Regions from separate parts of the Staphylococcus chromogenes genome, predicted to be linked through region 1. Evidence: riboswitches for the same ligand, from Rfam matches in the RefSeq annotation. Region 1 holds a riboswitch; each other region holds the start of a gene.
The links. Region 1 has a riboswitch for S-adenosylmethionine ahead of PYW36_RS00910 (O-acetylhomoserine aminocarboxypropyltransferase/cysteine synthase family protein). Riboswitches for the same ligand answer to the same signal wherever they lie in the genome.
Positions count from the first base shown of each region.

Region 2: another riboswitch for S-adenosylmethionine. It lies ahead of metK (methionine adenosyltransferase); the one in region 1 lies ahead of PYW36_RS00910 (O-acetylhomoserine aminocarboxypropyltransferase/cysteine synthase family protein).
Region 3: another riboswitch for S-adenosylmethionine. It lies ahead of PYW36_RS08900 (methionine ABC transporter ATP-binding protein); the one in region 1 lies ahead of PYW36_RS00910 (O-acetylhomoserine aminocarboxypropyltransferase/cysteine synthase family protein).

Region 1 covers NZ_CP118953.1:199,015-205,367, forward strand. Annotated here, with positions in the region: gene PYW36_RS00905 (YSIRK-type signal peptide-containing protein) at 1-1,151, opposite strand, end outside; SAM riboswitch class I at 1,405-1,502, shown strand; gene PYW36_RS00910 (O-acetylhomoserine aminocarboxypropyltransferase/cysteine synthase family protein) at 1,564-2,841, shown strand; gene PYW36_RS00915 (hypothetical protein) at 2,858-3,010, shown strand; gene PYW36_RS00920 (type 1 glutamine amidotransferase domain-containing protein) at 3,142-3,834, shown strand; gene PYW36_RS00925 (MFS transporter) at 4,113-5,303, shown strand; gene PYW36_RS00930 (alpha/beta hydrolase) at 5,322-6,335, opposite strand.
Region 2 covers NZ_CP118953.1:950,170-956,522, forward strand. Annotated here, with positions in the region: gene PYW36_RS04680 (alpha/beta hydrolase family protein) at 1-387, shown strand, start outside; gene pckA (phosphoenolpyruvate carboxykinase (ATP)) at 422-2,002, opposite strand; SAM riboswitch class I at 2,216-2,326, shown strand; gene metK (methionine adenosyltransferase) at 2,435-3,634, shown strand; gene PYW36_RS04695 (NERD domain-containing protein) at 3,724-4,632, shown strand; gene PYW36_RS04700 (aldo/keto reductase) at 4,882-5,718, shown strand; gene PYW36_RS04705 (fluoride efflux transporter FluC) at 5,850-6,224, opposite strand; gene crcB (fluoride efflux transporter CrcB) at 6,221-6,353, opposite strand, start outside.
Region 3 covers NZ_CP118953.1:1,826,786-1,833,138, reverse strand. Annotated here, with positions in the region: gene PYW36_RS08940 (organic hydroperoxide resistance protein) at 1-137, opposite strand, end outside; gene aroD (type I 3-dehydroquinate dehydratase) at 264-1,007, shown strand; gene PYW36_RS08930 (nitroreductase family protein) at 1,041-1,586, shown strand; gene PYW36_RS08925 (thioredoxin family protein) at 1,673-1,993, opposite strand; gene PYW36_RS08920 (arsenate reductase family protein) at 2,163-2,516, shown strand; gene gcvH (glycine cleavage system protein GcvH) at 2,587-2,967, shown strand; gene PYW36_RS08910 (toprim domain-containing protein) at 3,050-3,445, shown strand; gene PYW36_RS08905 (thioredoxin family protein) at 3,411-3,731, shown strand; SAM riboswitch class I at 3,771-3,877, shown strand; gene PYW36_RS08900 (methionine ABC transporter ATP-binding protein) at 3,968-4,996, shown strand; gene PYW36_RS08895 (methionine ABC transporter permease) at 4,989-5,684, shown strand; gene PYW36_RS08890 (MetQ/NlpA family ABC transporter substrate-binding protein) at 5,709-6,353, shown strand, end outside.

The DNA.
Region 1 (6,353 bases):
TCAGCTTGTGCTGGTGTTGCTTCAACAGATCCTTGAGCAGTTGCTTCGTTTGCTACGTGAGCATCAGCAGCAATTGCTTCTTGACCTACAGCAGTTTCAACTGGTGTAGATGCTGCATCGTAAAGGTTTGTGCCTGCAGCCACTTCTTCAGCATCAGTGTAACCGTCAAAATCAGTATCGACAGTTGCCGCTGGTGTGATAGAGGCATCAGTTGTGCTTGTGCCTTCAGCGATTTCTACGTCATCAGTGTAACCATCGTTGTCCGTATCTAAAGTACCCTCTGGTAATTCATGAGTGACACCTGTACCGTTAAGTGAAATGTCGCCTTCAGGTAATTCGTGTGTTACGCCAGTACCGTTGATTGCGATGTCACCTTCAGGAAGTTCATGAGTAACACCCGTACCGTGGTCATATAAATAACCATCTAAAGAGCCTTTAGGAAGCGCTTCAGCATAAGCAGGTTCACCGTTAATACCGATGTGACCTTCTGGTAGTGGTTCAGCATATGCAGGTTCTCCTGTTGCTGTTACTGTTTCGTTAAGGTTGTTTTCTACCCAAGCAGAGCCTGTTTCAGGACCTTCTGCTAATGTAGGTTCCCAAGCTTGACCATCGACGTTGCCATTAGCATCTACGTAAGCAGAACCGTAGCTTTCCCCTAAGTTGTCATTTGTCCAAGCTTGACCGTCAACGTTGCTTGAAACCGCGTTGTCTGCAACCCAAGCAGAACCCTCAGTATTGCTTTCTACTGCAGAATCCACAGCATTGCTTTCTGCTAATGTAGGTTCCCAAGCTTGACCATCGACGTTGCCATTAGCATCTACGTAAGCAGAACCATAGCTTTCTCCTAAGTTGTCATTTGTCCAAGTTTGACCGTCAACGTTGCTTGAAACCGCGTTGTCTGCAACCCAAGCAGAACCTTCAGCATTGCTTTCTGCTAATGTTGGTTCATAAGCTTGACCTTCAGCGTTGCCGTTAGATTCTACATAAGCTGTGCCGTAACTTTCCCCTAAGTTGTCGTTTGTCCAAGCTTGACCATCAACTTCAGCTGCATCTGCAGAAGCATTTGCGCCAAAGAATAAAGTCGCACCTACTGCGATAGAAGCTGCGCCTACTGTAAACTTGCGAATCCCAAAATGTTGCTTTTTAAACATTCTCTCATCCTCCAAAAAATAAGTAAATTTTTGAGTGGCATAATTAATTAAATGGCACCCTTTACAATTTAAGATTATCACAACTAACATACTATTACCACATTACACAATTTAATTATTTCAAAATTATTAAACGATAATATTTAGTTTTGTATAAATAGGAAATACTAGATATTATTAATCTTATTCAAGAAATCGGAATTCGTATTGACTTCTACATGAGTATGTTATACACTAAGTTTAATTTCATAATTACTTATCTAGATTGGTGGAGGGACAGGCCCTTTGAAACCAGGCAACCTATTCAGTTAGGTGCTAATTCCTGCAGGTGATGAACCTGAGAGATGAGTCTTAATGCGTAAAGTCTATCTTTCAAGGTAGGCTTTTTTTATTTATTTAAGGGGGAGTACTCATGACTCAAGACTATCGATTTGAAACGTTACAATTGCACGCCGGCCAAGAAGTGGACCAAACGACGAATTCACGCGCAGTTCCGATATATCAAACGACATCTTATAACTTCGACGATACGGAACACGCCGCACAATTATTTGGACTCGAAGAACTGGGCAATATTTATACACGTTTAATGAATCCAACAACAGCAGTATTAGAAGCACGTGTCGCAGAGCTAGAAGGGGGCGTAGCAGGCGTCGCTGTTGCGTCAGGTATGGCGGCGATTACATATGCCATCCAATCGGTTGCGCAGTCAGGAGACCATATTTTGGCGTGTGAAACCTTATACGGAGGCACACATACATTATTCACACATACGTTGTCAAAATTTGGCATTGACGTGACGTTCATAGACACACTTGATCCTCAAAATGTCGCAAAGGCGATTCAAGAGAATACGAAAGCTTTATTTATCGAAACCATTGGCAATCCTGAAGGAAATGTTGAAGATATTGAAGCGCTTGTGAAAGTGACAAAAGCCCACGGTATTCCACTCATCGTAGATAATACGTTTGCGACGCCTTACTTACTCCGTCCGATTGCGTATGGGGCGAATATAGTGGTGCATTCTGCGACAAAATTTATTGGTGGACATGGTACATCGATGGGAGGTGTCATTGTTGATGCGGGCAACTTCGATTGGACAAACGGAAAATTCCCAGGACTAAGTGAACCAGATCCGTCCTATCATGGTATCGTTTTTAGCGAGAAATTTGGAGATGCGGCATTAGCCTTTAAAATACGAACAACATTATTACGGGATACGGGGGCGGCACTGTCACCTTTCAATGCATTCCAACTGACACAAGGGTTAGAAACATTATCGCTACGTATGGAACGTCACGTCGAAAATGCTGAAAAAGTGGCCCATTATTTATCCAAACATCCGAAAGTCGCTTGGGTAAAATATGCGGGACTTCCTTCAAGTAGTTATTATGATTTGAAAAACAAATATTTACCTCGAGGGGCAAGTTCAGTATTTACATTTGGGGTTAAAGGCGGTTATGAAGCGGGGAAACAATTTATCGAAGCTTTAGATTTGTTTTCACTACTTGCGAATGTCGGGGATGCCAAGTCACTCGTCATTCATCCCGCATCAACCACACATCAACAATTAACCGAGGACGAACAATTAGCAGCAGGTATTGCGCCAGAAACGATTCGCTTATCCATAGGCTTAGAACATATCGATGATATTATCGATGATTTGGCCAAAGGCTTCGCTGCAATTTAACAAATGGGGGATTATGGTGACGATAACGATAGAAGAACATTTAAAACAATTGATTAATAAAAAAGAAGAATGGCAAACTTATGAACCGATTAACACAGCGGCAGAAATGATGAAAGATCAAAAATTACAAGAATATGAACGCGCAATTCAACGTCTTCAAACGCAATAATGAGGGGTAACGCATGGTGACCCCATCCCAAAATAGAGACGTACACGATAAATATGCAAACAAATGATTCGTAAGCATCCCAAAACTACTTTATAATAGATGAAAATCTTATAAAAAGTGGTGAAGGTGACATGAAAAAGATAATGATTGTCAATACAAGCCATACACATTTTGACGGCACAGATAAAACTACTGGCTTATGGTTAAGTGAACTCGTGCATTTTTACGATGAATTTCAAAATGATGAAAATTTCCAAGTTGACTTGTATAACATTAAAGGTGGGGAAACGCCTTTAGATCCTGTAAGTTTGATTCCAGGCATTTTAGATAAAGTGACAAAACGCTATTATGAAGACGAACGGTTTATGGCGCAATTGAAACTTACGCCAAGTATTGAAACCGCAGATCCCACGGCTTATGACGCGATTTATTTTACGGGTGGTCACGGTGTGATGTATGATTTCCCAGGAAATGAATATATCAATCAAGCCGTCAACACGATTTATGACAACGGCGGTATCGTTTCCTCCGTGTGTCATGGGGCGGCAGCATTATTAGAAGTAAAACGTCCGAACCACCGATTTTTCATTGATGGCAAGCGATTAACTGGGTTTTCCAATGCGGAAGAAGTCTTAGCCAATCGTAAAAGTATTGTGCCATTCGAGTTAGAATCTGAATTGAAAGTAAAAGGCGCGAAATATGAAAAATCAAAAGTGCCGATGAAAGGATTTATCCAAACAGATGATTCGTTAATTACAGGCCAAAATCCTGCTTCTGCGAAAAAAGTGGCTGAAGCGGTCAAAGCGGCATTAGCTTCAAAATAAATTTCGAGGATTCCTCGGGAAAACTGTCTACAAATTATTGATTTTGTAGACAGTTTTTTAATGCCCACGTTTTCTCTAGTAGGAGTTTCACTCGACCCATGATTGTTCTTCAATAGAGGCGCGATGAAAAGAAGAAACCTACACGTGTTGAGATTGACGAAGAGGATTTGTTGTGAAAAATATAGAAAGGTTTTTGAATAGCATTCCCGTGAGGGTTTATGTGAAAATAGAATAGCATTAATTCATCATTGGAATGATATTTTGAGAGGTGAGCATATATGAATCGGGTCCATTATCAATGGATTACCTTCGTATTATTTTTTACGGGGTTACTCGTCATGTTTAGCTTATATAGCACGATTACTACAGGTACTTTCATCGCACAAGATTTGTCAGTTCCTGTTTTTCAAGCGCCGTATGCGAGTATGGCATTTTCATTTGCGTTTGCCTTCGGATGTCTCGTTTATGGATTGTTATCAGACAAATTGGGGCGTAAACGTGTCATGATTTATGGCTTAATCGCACATACGATATTTACAGTCATTTCAGTATTTTCGACGACGTTTACCATGTTTGTCGTGCTTCGTGCTTGCCAAGGCTTGGCGGCTGCAGCTTATGCACCCATCATTATTGCGTACATTTCAGACGTATTCCCAGCTCAAAAACGTGTCACAGCAACGAGCTTTGTGACAATGGGCTTTTTATTTGCGGGAATATTTGGCCAAGTAGTGAGTGAAATGATTGCGAACGTTTATTCATGGCGCATGGTGTTTTTAATATTAGGCAATGCGTATGCGCTGCTCACAATCATCAATATTTGGTTGTTGCCGAATACGCCCCTACAATCGACCTCCGTGCAATTTAAAGATTTTGGGCGTAGTGTCGTCTCGGTTTTTCGAAAGCCAACCCTTCTCCTGTGCTATATTATCGCATTTTTCTTATTGATGACGTTTATTAATGTGTATGTCGTACTCGGAGAAAGTCTTTTAGGAAAAAACAGCCAGGGCATGCAAACAATTGCTGCGGTCAGCAAATTTTTCGGCGTCGGGGGCATTTTAGTTTCCTTAACCGCAGGCAAATTGTCCGAACATTATTCTGTATCGAAAGTTCTCACGGGGGCGCTTGGACTTACCGTTTTGGCCATCGTACTTATGGCGGTCAATACGAGTCTCCTCGGCGCAATTTTGCTGAGTGTGCTCTTCGGTTTAGGCATTGGTTTGGCACTGCCGACCCTGATTTCTAAAGTCGTGCAATCTGTCGATGTGAACAAAGGATTTTATACGACATTGAATACGTTTGTTATTTTCTTTGGAACAGCGGTAGCACCGGTGACTTTAGGCTGGGTTCAGCAACAGCCTTCATGGTCTATGCAATTTTTAATGCTTGCGGGTCTTATCAGTATCGCATTCATTGCGTCAATCATAATATTAATCAGAGATCGACAAAAAAAGGGTCCGCCTGTGTCATAAAGACAGGCGGATCCTTTTTTATGCTAAATGTTGTTTGAGAAAACGGATTAGGGCGTCAAAGTTGATTTTGGATTCATATAAAGACATATCAAATTGATACTCGTGCTGAAGTGGACTTTCGTGAAATGTGCCTTCAACAGGGACACCATTGCGTTCCATCGTCTCAATAAATTGGAGTGCTTGATCTTCAAAAGAACGATGCTTGGCGTCCGTCAAATAACTTGGAGGAAATTGTGCGTTCATATTAAGGGTCACACTGGCCTCCATCGTTTTCGGGCTGACACGCCAATGTCTGTCATCAAAATAAGCCCAAGCCAGTCGACTAAATAATTGATTGGCCATCGGATCATCAGTACGATCCATACGTTGCGTATTTAAGAGGGACGAATAAAAGACAGCTGCTTTTATCGTTGAAGGGTCCACCGTTTGCATAAACGACGTCGTTTGGCGATAGGCTTCGTTCACTTGAATATTAATAAACTGACCAATAATTTGTCCCCCAGCAGAATCTCCTCCAAAAGCAACACGGGACATGTCCGCTTTATAGGCCTGGGCATTTTGGTGAACCGCTTGAACGGCTTTTTCTAAACTATAAATCGGTTCAGGATAACGCGCCTCTGGAACGAGGGCATAGTTAATATTGACCACGGTATACCCTTGTGCGGCAATCAGCTCCATATAAGGTGTGAGGTCAGATTTATCCCCGCTCATATAGCCACCACCATGCACCCAAAATAAAATTGGATAACCTTCTTTATCCCCTATAGGCATAAAAATATCCATTTGACCGGTGCTTTCTGTAGCATCATACACGATGTCGTGTAGCGCAGTGACTTTCTCTTTAATATTTGTATAATGCGGATCGTTTTGCATCGTTTGTTTTAAATAATCTTTATGTTGTGGTTGATTAAACAATAGTTTTGAAAGAAACACACCTGGCATCGGTGTCAGTTGATTTAAAGTATATAAAGATGCGGCTGTGGCAGCGGCAGTACCGAATGCCACTTTCGCGATGTGATTGAGATGTTTCATCTTGTTGCCTCCTTGTCA
Region 2 (6,353 bases), 750 kb from region 1:
CAAGTAGATAGCTATATTATCTGGGGTGGAGTGAGTGACTTACATTTAATGTATGAAGAACGTGTCGATTTGAGAGGGATGTTACGACGAATGGTGGGTCATCCTAAAAAGGCGCTGCAAGCTTATGAAAAGCGTGATGCGATGAAACATATTGGCAAAAGCGCGCCCCCCATTTTAATTATTCACGGAGGCAAAGATGTGCAAGTGGGGATTCATCAAGCTTATACTTTAGAAGCCCATCTAAAAAAAGTTGGAGCTACATTTGAGGCTTTTTACCAACTTGATGAAGGACATGTTCCGCGGCCAAATGCGATGTGTCAAGTACTAAAAGTGATTCAACAATGGATGGAAAATATTGAATTCCATAAAACAAATAAAAAGCTGTGAAGTGTCTATAATAGACGCATTCACAGCTTTATTATTACCCTTTAAATCCACCTGATTTTTCAAGATGTTCAGTTTCTGGACCAAACTTTTTGAAATTGTCTTTAAATCTTGCCACTAAGTCTCTGGCTTGTTTGTCATAGGCTTCTTTATTTGTCCAAGCGTTGATAGGTTGTAAAATTGTTGTAGGAACATCCTCAACCGTCTTAGGAATACTTAAGCCAAAGATGTGATCTTCTTCAAACTCTGAATTTTTAAGTTTTCCACTGATTGCATCATTAACCATTTTTCGTGTATGACGAAGTTCAATACGATTGCCTTCACCATATTTTCCACCAGTCCAGCCTGTATTCACTAAATATACATCTACATCATGCTTGTCGATTAAACGACCTAATAAGTCGGCATAGACTTTGGCATTTAATGGTAAGAATGGGGCACCAAAGCAAGTTGAAAATGAAGGTTGTGGTTCCGTAATACCACGCTCAGTACCAGCAAGTTTAGATGTGAAACCACTTAAGAAGTGATACATCGCTTGATCTTTCGATAATTTTGAAATTGGAGGTAAGACACCAAAAGCATCTGCTGTTAAAAAGATAATTGTGTTAGGATGTGATGCTTTTGAAGGTACGACAATATTATCGATATGATGAATAGGGTAGGCAGCACGTGTGTTTTCTGTTAATTTGTTATCATCAAAATCGACATAACCATGCGCATCGACAACACAGTTTTCTAAAACAGTACCGTAACGAATGGCATTAAAAATTTGTGGTTCTTTTTCTTCTGAAAGATGAATTGCTTTTGCGTAACAACCGCCTTCAATGTTGAAAACACCATTTTCATTCCAACCGTGTTCATCATCACCGATTAATTTACGATTAGGGTCAGCTGATAATGTGGTTTTCCCTGTACCAGATAAACCGAAGAATAGGGCGACATCCCCTTTATGGCCTACATTAGCAGAGCAATGCATACTCATAATATCCTGTTCAGGTAATAAGTAGTTCATGACAGAGAAGATTGATTTCTTCATTTCGCCTGCATACTCAGTGCCACCAATTAAAACAGTTTTGTGCTTAAATGAAATAATTACGAATGTTTCAGAACGTGTGCCATCTTTTTCTGGGTTGGCTTTAAAAGTAGGTGCTGAAATGATTGTGAAGTCTGCTTTTATCTTAGAGGCTTCTTCTTTTGAGCTAGGCTTAATAAATAAGTTTTGTGCAAATAGATTATGCCAAGCAAATTCGTTCACAACAGTAAGGTCAAGTTGGGAATCTTTATCGCTCCCTGCATAGCCATTGAAAACAAAAACTTCTTCTTTTTGATCTAAATATTCGATAACCTGATAGTATAAGTTTAAAAACTTTTCTTCAGAGATAGGTTGGTTAATTGGACCCCAATCAATATCATCTTTCACTTGAGGGTTATCTACAATATATTTATCTTTAGGAGAACGACCCGTATACTCTCCAGTTTTAGCATTAATAGCGCCAAGTTCAGTCAATTCAGCTTCTTCTCGTTTTAAAATTTTATTGTAGAGTTCTGTCGTTGTTAATTGAAAGTGAGATGAAGGCTTGTGAATTAAAGCATCAATTGCTTGTGTGTCAAATGACATGAATAATCCCTCCAATAGTTATTTCGGTAATGTAAGCCTTTACAATTCAAGAGTATAACACATTGATTTCATTATCCCTACCAAATTTAGGTAATTTATTAAGAAAAATAGAAAAATAAATAGATTGAGATATCGCTGATATATTTGAGTAACATAAGCTGTGGTGGAATTGACACTAAACATAAATTTATGTAATATAGTGCTTAACGGATTCTCTTATCCTGAGTGGTGGAGGGACATGGACCCAATGAAACCCAGCAACCTCTTCTTAATGAAGAAAGGTGCCAAACCGTTTGCGGACAAATATTGTCTGAACGATAAGAGCGAATGGACGTTTAGAGCCTTCTCTCTATTTTATAGTGTGAAGGCTCTTTTTTGTTGGCTCAGTTAGAGAGAGAACTTCGTAATTATTAAAAATCAAAGGAGCTTATTATGACGTACAATAGACGATTATTTACATCAGAGTCGGTCACAGAAGGCCACCCCGATAAAATTGCAGATCAAATTTCTGATGCAATTTTAGATGAAATTTTAAAAGGTGATCAAAATGCCCGAGTAGCTTGTGAAACTACTGTAACGACAGGTATGGCTTTAATAGCTGGAGAAATTTCAACTTCAACTTATGTTGATATTCCTAAAGTTGTGAGAGAAACAGTGAAGCAAATCGGTTATACACGAGCAAAATATGGCTACGACTACAAAACGATGTCCGTATTAACTGCAATTGATGAACAATCTCCTGATATTGCACAAGGCGTAGACCGCGCGTTAGAATATCGTGATAATGAAAGTGATGAAGCATTAAATATTGGTGCGGGAGACCAAGGTTTAATGTTTGGCTACGCTACTGATGAAACAGATACGTATATGCCGTTGCCAATTGATTTATCACACAAATTATCAAAACGCTTAACAGAAGTGCGTAAAAACGGCACATTAGAATATTTAAGACCAGATGGAAAAGTACAAGTAACGGTAGAATATGATTCGAATAACCAACCTCAACGCATTGATACCATCGTCATTTCAACACAACATCACGAAGAAGTCGAATTAGAAAAAATACAAGAAGACCTTAAAGAACATGTGATATATCAAACAGTTCCAAAAGAATTAATAGATGAAGAGACAAAGTTCTTTATTAATCCAACTGGTCGATTTGTGATCGGGGGACCTCAAGGTGATGCAGGTCTCACTGGACGCAAAATAATCGTAGATACGTATGGCGGCTATGCCCGTCATGGAGGAGGTGCTTTCTCAGGAAAGGATCCAACAAAAGTTGACCGCTCAGCCGCTTATGCCGCTCGCTATGTTGCGAAAAATATTGTGGCTGCAGGTTTGGCTAAAAAGTGTGAAGTTCAAATCGCTTATGCTATTGGAGTTGCGCAACCAGTCTCCATATCAATAGATTCTTTTGGCACAGGCAAAGTTTCAGAAGATATTCTTATTGAGGCAGTTCGACAAAACTTTGATTTAAGACCTGCAGGTATTATTAAAATGCTAGATTTACAACGTCCTATCTATAAACAAACCGCAGCTTATGGTCATTTTGGACGAAATGATATTGACGTACCTTGGGAAAAAACAGACAAAACAGAGATTTTAAAAGAAGCGGTCGCTTCAGAGAAATAATGTTTTTTCTATAAAGACTCGCGATTTGATGTGCTTTTTTATATAATGTATATATTAAAGTAAATGTAGAAAAAGGTAGGTAATTGTTAATGTCTCAATTAGATCCAATTCAGATTGGGTTGATCGCTGTGAGTGTACTAGCACTTTTATTTTTAGTTTTATTTTTGTTTGCCTTGCGTAGCAAAAAAAAGGCTAAAGAAACGTACGCGAATCAGTATCAATCCAGAGAAACAAAATTAAACAATGAGCATAAAGAAGCGTTAGAAAAGGCGCGCATCGAAAAGAAAAAATCAGATACGCGTCATAAAGAGGAATATGACACGATGGTTTCCTCAAAAAACCGTGAAATTGATGCTTTAAAATTATTTTCTAAAAATGATAGTGAGTACATTACAGATATGAGATTGCTAGGCATACGTGAGCGATTGGTAAAAGAAAAGCGAATTCGTCCTGAAGATATGCATATCATGGCTAATATCTTTATGCCTACAAATGATTTGGAAGAGATTACGCGCATTAGTCACCTTGTACTTACAAGAACAGGTTTATATATTATTGATTCAGAATTACTAAAAGGTCATGTTTATCAAGGTGTGAGTCAAAACCAATTTAGAGAAAATCCAATGATGGAACATGTTTTCAAAACATTACATTTAGATGGTCAAACGCCACAAACCATCGTGCTTGATCAAAAAGAAGATCAACAAAAACTTACGGTTATTGATTACACAAAGCATCTTGATTCAGTAGAAAAACTAGCAACGACGTTACAACAAAAACTTAACCTTAAATATGCACCGACCCCTATCTTATACTTTAATCCAAGACATGAAGGGGATATTACGATTTCTAATTATGCCCCACAAAGTGGAACAAAGGTGTTAGTAGGGCCTGCGCAACTTGACGAATTTTTTAACAAATTTGTTTTCCATGGTAGAATTCAATATGATGTGAATGATCTTCAAGCGATTATGGATGAAATTGAAGCGTTCAATTAATTGTATATCAATTATTTTAGAGAAAGTGGATTTCACGCCTAAGGGTGGGGTCCACTTTTTTTGATTTTGGAGCATGTAAGTAAACATGTCATCATTTATTCATTCGGTTTCATTAATGTAACGAGCGAAAGGAGAAGATGTTAATCATTGTGTTTTTATATGGATAATTTGTAGCGTAAAAACATATTATTTTACGATGAAGATTCCACTCGGGTATGATTAAAGTGAACAAGAAAGGATGAGTGCGATATGCAATACGTTAAATTTTATAATGATCATCAAATGCCTCAAGTAGGTCTAGGTGTTTTTAGAGTGAAAAATGATGATACAGCAAAAGAAGCGGTCAAACATGCTATTTTAAATGGTTATAGAAGCATTGATACGGCAATGATTTATGAAAATGAAGAAAAAGTTGGTGAAGGTATTAGAGAAGCTTTAGAAGCCTCTCAACTTAAAAGAGAAGATTTATTTATAACATCTAAGTTATGGATGAGTGATTATGGACGAGAAAATGTGGCAGAAGCTTATGAAACATCTCTGAAAAAACTTGGACTTGACTACTTAGATTTATATTTAGTACATTGGCCAGGCCAAGATGAAGATGTGATGATTGACACTTGGAAAGGTATGGAGGCATTATATAAAGAAGGAAAAGTTAAAAACGTAGGTGTTAGCAATTTTAATATTGAGCATTTAGAACGATTACTTGCTGAGACTTCAATCAAACCTGTTATTAACCAAGTGGAGTTTCATCCATATTTAACACAAACAAAACTAAGAGCGTATCTCGAAGCGCAACACATTAAAATGGAATCCTGGTCTCCATTAATGAACGCCCAAATTTTAGATGATAACACAGTTCAAGAGGTTGCTAATGAAGTGAAGCGCACACCGGCACAAGTGATTATCCGTTGGAACATTCAACATGGTGTTGTAACCATTCCAAAATCAGTGACGCCAAACCGTATAGATGAAAATTTAAATGTATTTGACTTTGAATTAAGCGAAGCACAAATGACACGCTTAGATCAATTAAATGAAGATCGTCGTATTGGACCTGATCCACTTACATTCAATGGTCAATAAATCTATTTAGAACAAAAAAGTTAAAAAGAATCTCAGCATGTTTTCTATTACGTGAAAAACGCATGTTGAGATTCTTCTTTATAAAATACTATCATAAATTATTTAGACATTATTTCATTAAAATACCTATTTTAATGAAATGAGTCAAATAAAACGAACGAGCACTGATAACCAATAAAAATAGCGATAAAACAACCTAAATATTGTATGACAAATAGCAAAATGAATGATTGCCAATGTCGATGTTGAATCATTTTAATAAGATCTAATTGTAAGGTTGAAAATGTGGTGAATCCTCCTAATATGCCTACAAAAACGAAAAAATATAATGCGTGGTGCTCTGTGAATAAAGGCGTCAAAAAGCCAAACATAAAGCAACCACTTATATTAATGATAAATGTAGATAATGGAAAGGAGTAGCGTCCTTGTGGAGGAATGAGTTCAGTGAGAAAAGCTCTTAAAGTGGCGCCAATGCCCCCGCCAATTAAAATAGCAATGAGTGTCATGATAAATCCGCTCCCAATTTATAACCGAAGCCACAACTAATTAATCCCATGCCACTACTGACTATAAAGTAAAACAAGCCTTCGAACCATGCCTCATTTTGAACAATTGAATAGAGTTCAAATTGAAAA
Region 3 (6,353 bases), 650 kb from region 1:
AGTTGTTCAGGATTAGTTGCTTGACCATCCGCTTTATCTGGAGGTGTTATTTTTAAATCTAACGTTTGATCATCAGTGTTTACATGACCATTTCTTCCACCAGTATTTGTCGCAGTTGTTTCATAAATTGTTGACATTGCAATTCCTCCTTTATGATACATTACATTGTTTACCCAGTTCATTATTTCTCAATCATCCCTTTAAAATTTAAAAGAGATACGCTATATTTAGCGTAATTGAAATCAAAAAAGTAGGTGGAGTTTATGAAAACCCGAATCGTAGGAAGTCTCATGCCAAATGATGTCACGTTAACTTTATCTGAAGTTGAAAATGTCATAAATCAACAAGATTTCTTCGATATTTTAGAAATCAGAATTGACGCAATTAAAGATCTTACTATAGAAACAATAGAAAAAATGATTGAACAATTGCTACAAAAAGGATTCCGAAAAGAAGTGCTCATCACTTTTCGAACGGAGTCGCAAGGTGGGGCACATTCTATTGAAGAGGCGGCTTATCAAAATTTATTACAATCCATTGCTGGTATAAAGCATGTTGATTATATAGATGTGGAATGGGAACAAGAAACGTCACGTTCAGAATTAGTACAATCCATTCAATCCCAAGGCGTAGAGGTCATTATTTCGTATCATAATTTTCAAGAAACGCCTAAAATAGAAGTTTTAAAGAAAACATACTATCACATGTCTCAATGGGGAGGCACACATTTGAAAATTGCTGTTATGCCTCAGTCGAAACAAGATGTGTTAACACTATTACAAGCGGTCTCTGAAGCGAGTGAAGCTTTATCGCATTGGGTCACAGGCATTTCTATGTCAAGTTTAGGGGTGATTTCTAGAACAGCACAGGCTACTTTTGGAGGAGCTTTGACATATGGGTCACTAAGTGAAAGTGTAGCGCCAGGGCAATTAGATGTTAAAACGCTCAAAAATGTGATGGCATTGTATCAGCCATTTGAAAATCACACCCACCTCCCTTATAATTGATAATGGTTATCAATGAAAAAGGGGAAGATGAGGATGGAACTTCAACACGCAATTAAATATCGGAGAAGTATTAAAAAATTTGATAGAGATATGCATATCGATGAAGACGCGGTAAGAGAAGCTGTTGTTGAAGCGGCAAATGCGCCAAATCATGGTATGCGCGAGCCATGGCGTGTCGTGTATGTTCCTAAACATAAATTAGGAGAGATGAGTAAAGAAGTAACACGCTATGCCTTTCCAAGGGAACCTGAAAAACAAAAGAGTCATTATGATGCAGTCACGAATTTAGGAGGTTTTCTTGCGATTATTATGACGTGCGATGCAAGACAACGTGAAGAAAATGAAAATTACTTAGCGGTTGGGGCATATGCACAAAATTTATTATTGCTATTATATGAGAAAGGTATTGGGACATGTTGGAAAACCCCAACATATATTTTTAATCCTAAAGTGAGAAACGTATTTGGCGTACTTCCAGACGAAAGATTGATTGGTTTTGTTTATTTAACCGATCTTGAAGATAATTCAGGAAAAGAAGCTAGACGTAAAAATAGAGGCGTTTATACAGAATATATTTAAGAGATTAAAACAGCCATCAAAATTTATCTGAGGGTAAATTTTGATGGCTTTCTATTTTCAGGTGGACATATATCCACCTCTTATTATTAACCTAAACTTTCAGCTAAAAACGATTCTACTTGTTCTGGAGATTTTGCATTTGCTGAATGTAAATGATGTAATTTTTCGCCGTTTTTAAAAATGAGAATACTTGGGATACCCATAACTTCATTTTCTACAGCGGCTTCTTCGACTTCATCACGGTTGACAACGTACCAATCATATTGATTGTATTTTTCAACAATAGGATCTATCCACATATCCATCGCCTTACAATCTGGGCACCAACCCGCTTCGAATTTAACAATGACAGTTTGATCTCCGTTAATAATCTTTTTGAATGTTTCCATGTCTTGAATTTTTTGCATGTGTAGTTCCTCCGTTACTCTTATTTATAGAGTTCATTATAGCGGATTTCATAAAATGCGTCATACTTTCCGTCTGTCAAAATAACAAAAAAATAATACTAGTATAAAAATTAGTCTAATTTAACAAATTTTGTTATATTTGATGTAAGTCAAGCAAGGAGGTAATGAAATGATTAAGTTTTATCAGTATCAGAACTGTACTACATGTAAAAAAGCCTCTAAATTTTTAACGGAGCATGGTGTGAGTTTTGAACCGATTGACATTGTTCAATTAACGCCTACAAAAGAAGAATTTAGAGATATCGTGGATCGCACAGGAATCGAAATTAAAAAATTGTTCAATACTCACGGTGCAAAATACCGTGAACTTAATCTCAAAGATAAATTGAGCACATTATCTGACGAAGAAAAATTAGAACTTTTAGCTTCAGATGGGATGTTGGTCAAAAGACCTTTAGCGATATTAGGCGATAAAATCACAGTTGGATTTAATGAACAAACTTATCGTGAAACATGGTTATGATAAAAATAGTTGATTGATAATAAGCAATGTGTCATGATTATCTTGTAAACAATTATAGGAGGGGATTCAAGTGGCAGTGCCAAGTGAATTAAAATATTCAAAAGAACATGAATGGGTAAAAGTTGAAGGAAATATTGCAACAATCGGTATTACTGACTTCGCTCAAAATGAGTTAGGGGATATCGTATTCGTTGAACTTCCAGAAGTAGATGACGAAGTTTCAGAAGGTGAAACTTTCGGTAGCGTTGAGTCTGTTAAAACAGTTTCAGAATTATACTCACCTGTGTCTGGTAAAATTACTGAAATTAACGAAGATCTTGAAGATGAACCAGAAGCAGTTAATGAATCACCATACGAAAAAGCATGGATGGTTAAAGTTGAGTTAAGTGATGAAAGTGAAATTGACGCTTTAATGGATGCAAACGGCTATCAAGAAATGATCGGCGAATAATAGATACGAAACTCCTAGATAATCTTTGGACTATCTTGGAGTTTTTTTGTACTGAATAATATCTTTTTAGAAGGTGAAAACCATGGCGATGATTAGCAAAGTCATTATTGTGGAAGGTAAATCTGATAAAAAAAGAGTTAAAGAGGTGTTATTAGAACCTGTCGAAATAATTTGTACACATGGGACGATGGGGATTGAAAAGTTAGATAATATGATTGAATCCTTATATGGAAAACAAGTCTATATCCTCACAGATGCCGACACAGAAGGAAGAAAAATCCGTAAATGGTTTCACAAATATTTAAGTGAGAGCAATGATATTTTCATTGATTCAACTTATAGTGAAGTGGCACGATGCCCACGAGATTACCTCTCAAATGTACTCGGACGTCACGGTTTTGACGTAAAAAAAGATTTCTATGTAAAAGGAAAGTATTCTTATCATGAATGTTTCAGAGCAATCGAACAATATATCTAAAAAAGATAAACAAGAACATCCGATTCATTTAATTTTCGGATATACGCCTATGTGCGGAACGTGTAAGATATCAGAACGCATGTTAGATATTGCAAACGAAGTAACACATCTCCCTTTGGAAAAGCGAGATTTGAACTTTTATCCTGAATTTAGCAAAGAATTTGAGATCCAATCTGTGCCCATATTGTTAATTATGAAAGGTGAACAAGAATTGGAACGAATTTATGCTTTTCAATCGGTCACATTTTTATTGGAAAGAATAAAAAAAGCCATTGACGAAAATTGAGGATAATGGTAAGATTTAAACAATTCAATATTCAGAAAACTCTTATCCGGAGTGGTGGAGGGATGTGCCCTATGAAGCCCGGCAACCGTCTATATTTAGAAATGGTGCCAATTCACATAAAGTATTTATACTTTTGAAGATGAGAGAAATGCATCGGTATCTTTGCTTTCTCTTATTTTGTAAGAGAAAGCTTTTTTTTCTGATCGTTGGAATGGCAACACATAAGGGGGAACACTATGATTGAGCTTAAAAACATCGTCAAACAGTATAAGAGCAAATCTAAATCAGTAACGGCTGTTGACCATGTCGATTTAAATATTAGTGCTGGAACTATTTTTGGCATTATTGGTTTTTCTGGTGCAGGTAAGAGTACTTTAGTCCGTTTGTTTAATTATCTAGAAACACCAACATCAGGTGATGTCATTATTGGTGGTGAAAATATCGGCCAATTAAGCAAACAAGCTTTAAGACATAAAAGACAAAAAGTAAGTATGATTTTCCAGCATTTTAATTTATTGTGGTCACGTACGGTATTAGATAATATTTTATTTCCACTAGAAATAGCGGGCGTACCTAAAAAAGAGGCAAAACAAAAGGCGATTGAATTAATTGAACGTGTCGGTTTAAAAGGCCGCGAAAAAGCCTATCCTTCTGAACTATCTGGAGGACAAAAACAACGGGTAGGTATCGCACGAGCGTTAGCTAATGATCCAGAGGTATTGTTATGTGATGAGGCGACAAGTGCCCTTGACCCTCAAACGACAGATGAAATTCTAGATTTATTATTACAACTAAAAAAAGAACAAAAGTTAACAATCGTGATTATCACCCATGAAATGCATGTGATTCGACGTATATGTGATGAAGTGGCAGTCATGGAAAATGGGCGTGTCATCGAACAAGGTAAAGTTTCAGAAGTTTTTGAAAATCCAAAACATTCGGTAACTAAGCGGTTTGTGCAAGAAGATTTGAAACCTGAAGCTGAATACGAAGATATTTCTGGACTCGTTGAACTCGAACCTTTTGACAGATTAGTCAGACTTAACTTTTCAGGTAAAACGACGACGCAACCTATTATTTCTTACCTCGCAAAAGAACATCAAATTGACGTCAATATATTAGAAGCGAACATCAAACATTCTAAGTCTGGAACGATTGGTTTTATTGTAATTCATATTCCTCATCTTTCAAACGAGGCATTTCATCGATTAGAAACAGACTTGAATGAGAAACATATTGAAGTTGAGGTGATCAGTCATGGGTAAAAGTTTCAGCGAAATATTACAAGAAATGATAACGATGCCCAATGTGAGTTGGCCTGAGGTTTGGGAAGCTACATATGAAACGCTCTATATGACAGTCATTTCTACATTATTTTCATTTATATTTGGTTTGATTATTGGAGTGATTTTATTTCTCACTTCTAAAAGTAAATCTAAAGTTGGACGTGTTTTTTATAGTATTGTGTCTTTCTTTGTAAACTTATTTAGAGCAATTCCTTTTATCATTTTAATCTTATTGCTTATTCCGTTTACAAGTTTAATTCTAGGAACAATCAGTGGTCCGACGGGGGCGTTACCTGCCTTAATTATTGGCGCATCGCCATTTTATGGAAGACTTGTTGAGATTGCCTTAAAAGAAATAGATAAAGGGGTCATCGAAGCTGCATGGTCTATGGGCGCAACAACTTGGACAGTCATTAGAAAGGTTTTAATTCCTGAATCGTTACCTGCCTTAATTTCAGGTATTACCGTTACAGCGATTGCTTTAGTAGGATCTACAGCCATTGCTGGGGTCATTGGAGCAGGCGGATTAGGAAATTTAGCTTATTTAACAGGTTTTACACGAAATCAAAATGATGTCATTTTGATTTCCACAATTTTAATTTTAGTTATCGTCTTCGTTATTCAATTATTGGGAGATTGGGCAACGAATAAAATAGATAAACGATAAATTTATTTTAAGGAGAATGGTCAAATGAAAAGATTTATATCAATTGCTTTAGTTTTAGTGCTTACTGTTGTATTAGCTGCATGTGGTAACAACGACTCAAAAAGTAGTGACAATAAAGACGACAAAAAGATTGTCGTAGGGGCATCTCCAGCACCTCATGCTGAAATTTTAGAAGAAGCGAAACCTTTATTGAAAAAAGAAGGTTATGATTTAGAAATTAAAACAATTAACGATTACACAACACCTAATAAATTATTAGATGCTGGAGAATTGGATGCTAACTTTTTCCAACATACTCCATATTTAGATACTGAGAAAAAAGAAAAAGGCTATAAAGTTGAATCAGCTGGTAATGTCCACTTAGAACCAATGGCTGTTTATTCTCAAAAACATAAAAGTTTAAAAGACTTACCAAAAGGGGCAGAAATTTTCGTTTCTAATAACCCAGCAGAACAAGGTCGTTTCTTGAAGTTTTTCGTAGATGAAGGTTTAATTAAAATTAAAAAAGGCGTTAAAATCCAAGACGCTACTTTTAAAGACATTGAAGAAAACAAAAAAGATTTAAAATTCAATAATAAGCAAGCCGCAGAATTTCTTCCAAAAACATATCAAAACAATGAAGGGGACGCAGTGATTATCAACTCTAACTTTGCGATTGAACAAAAATTA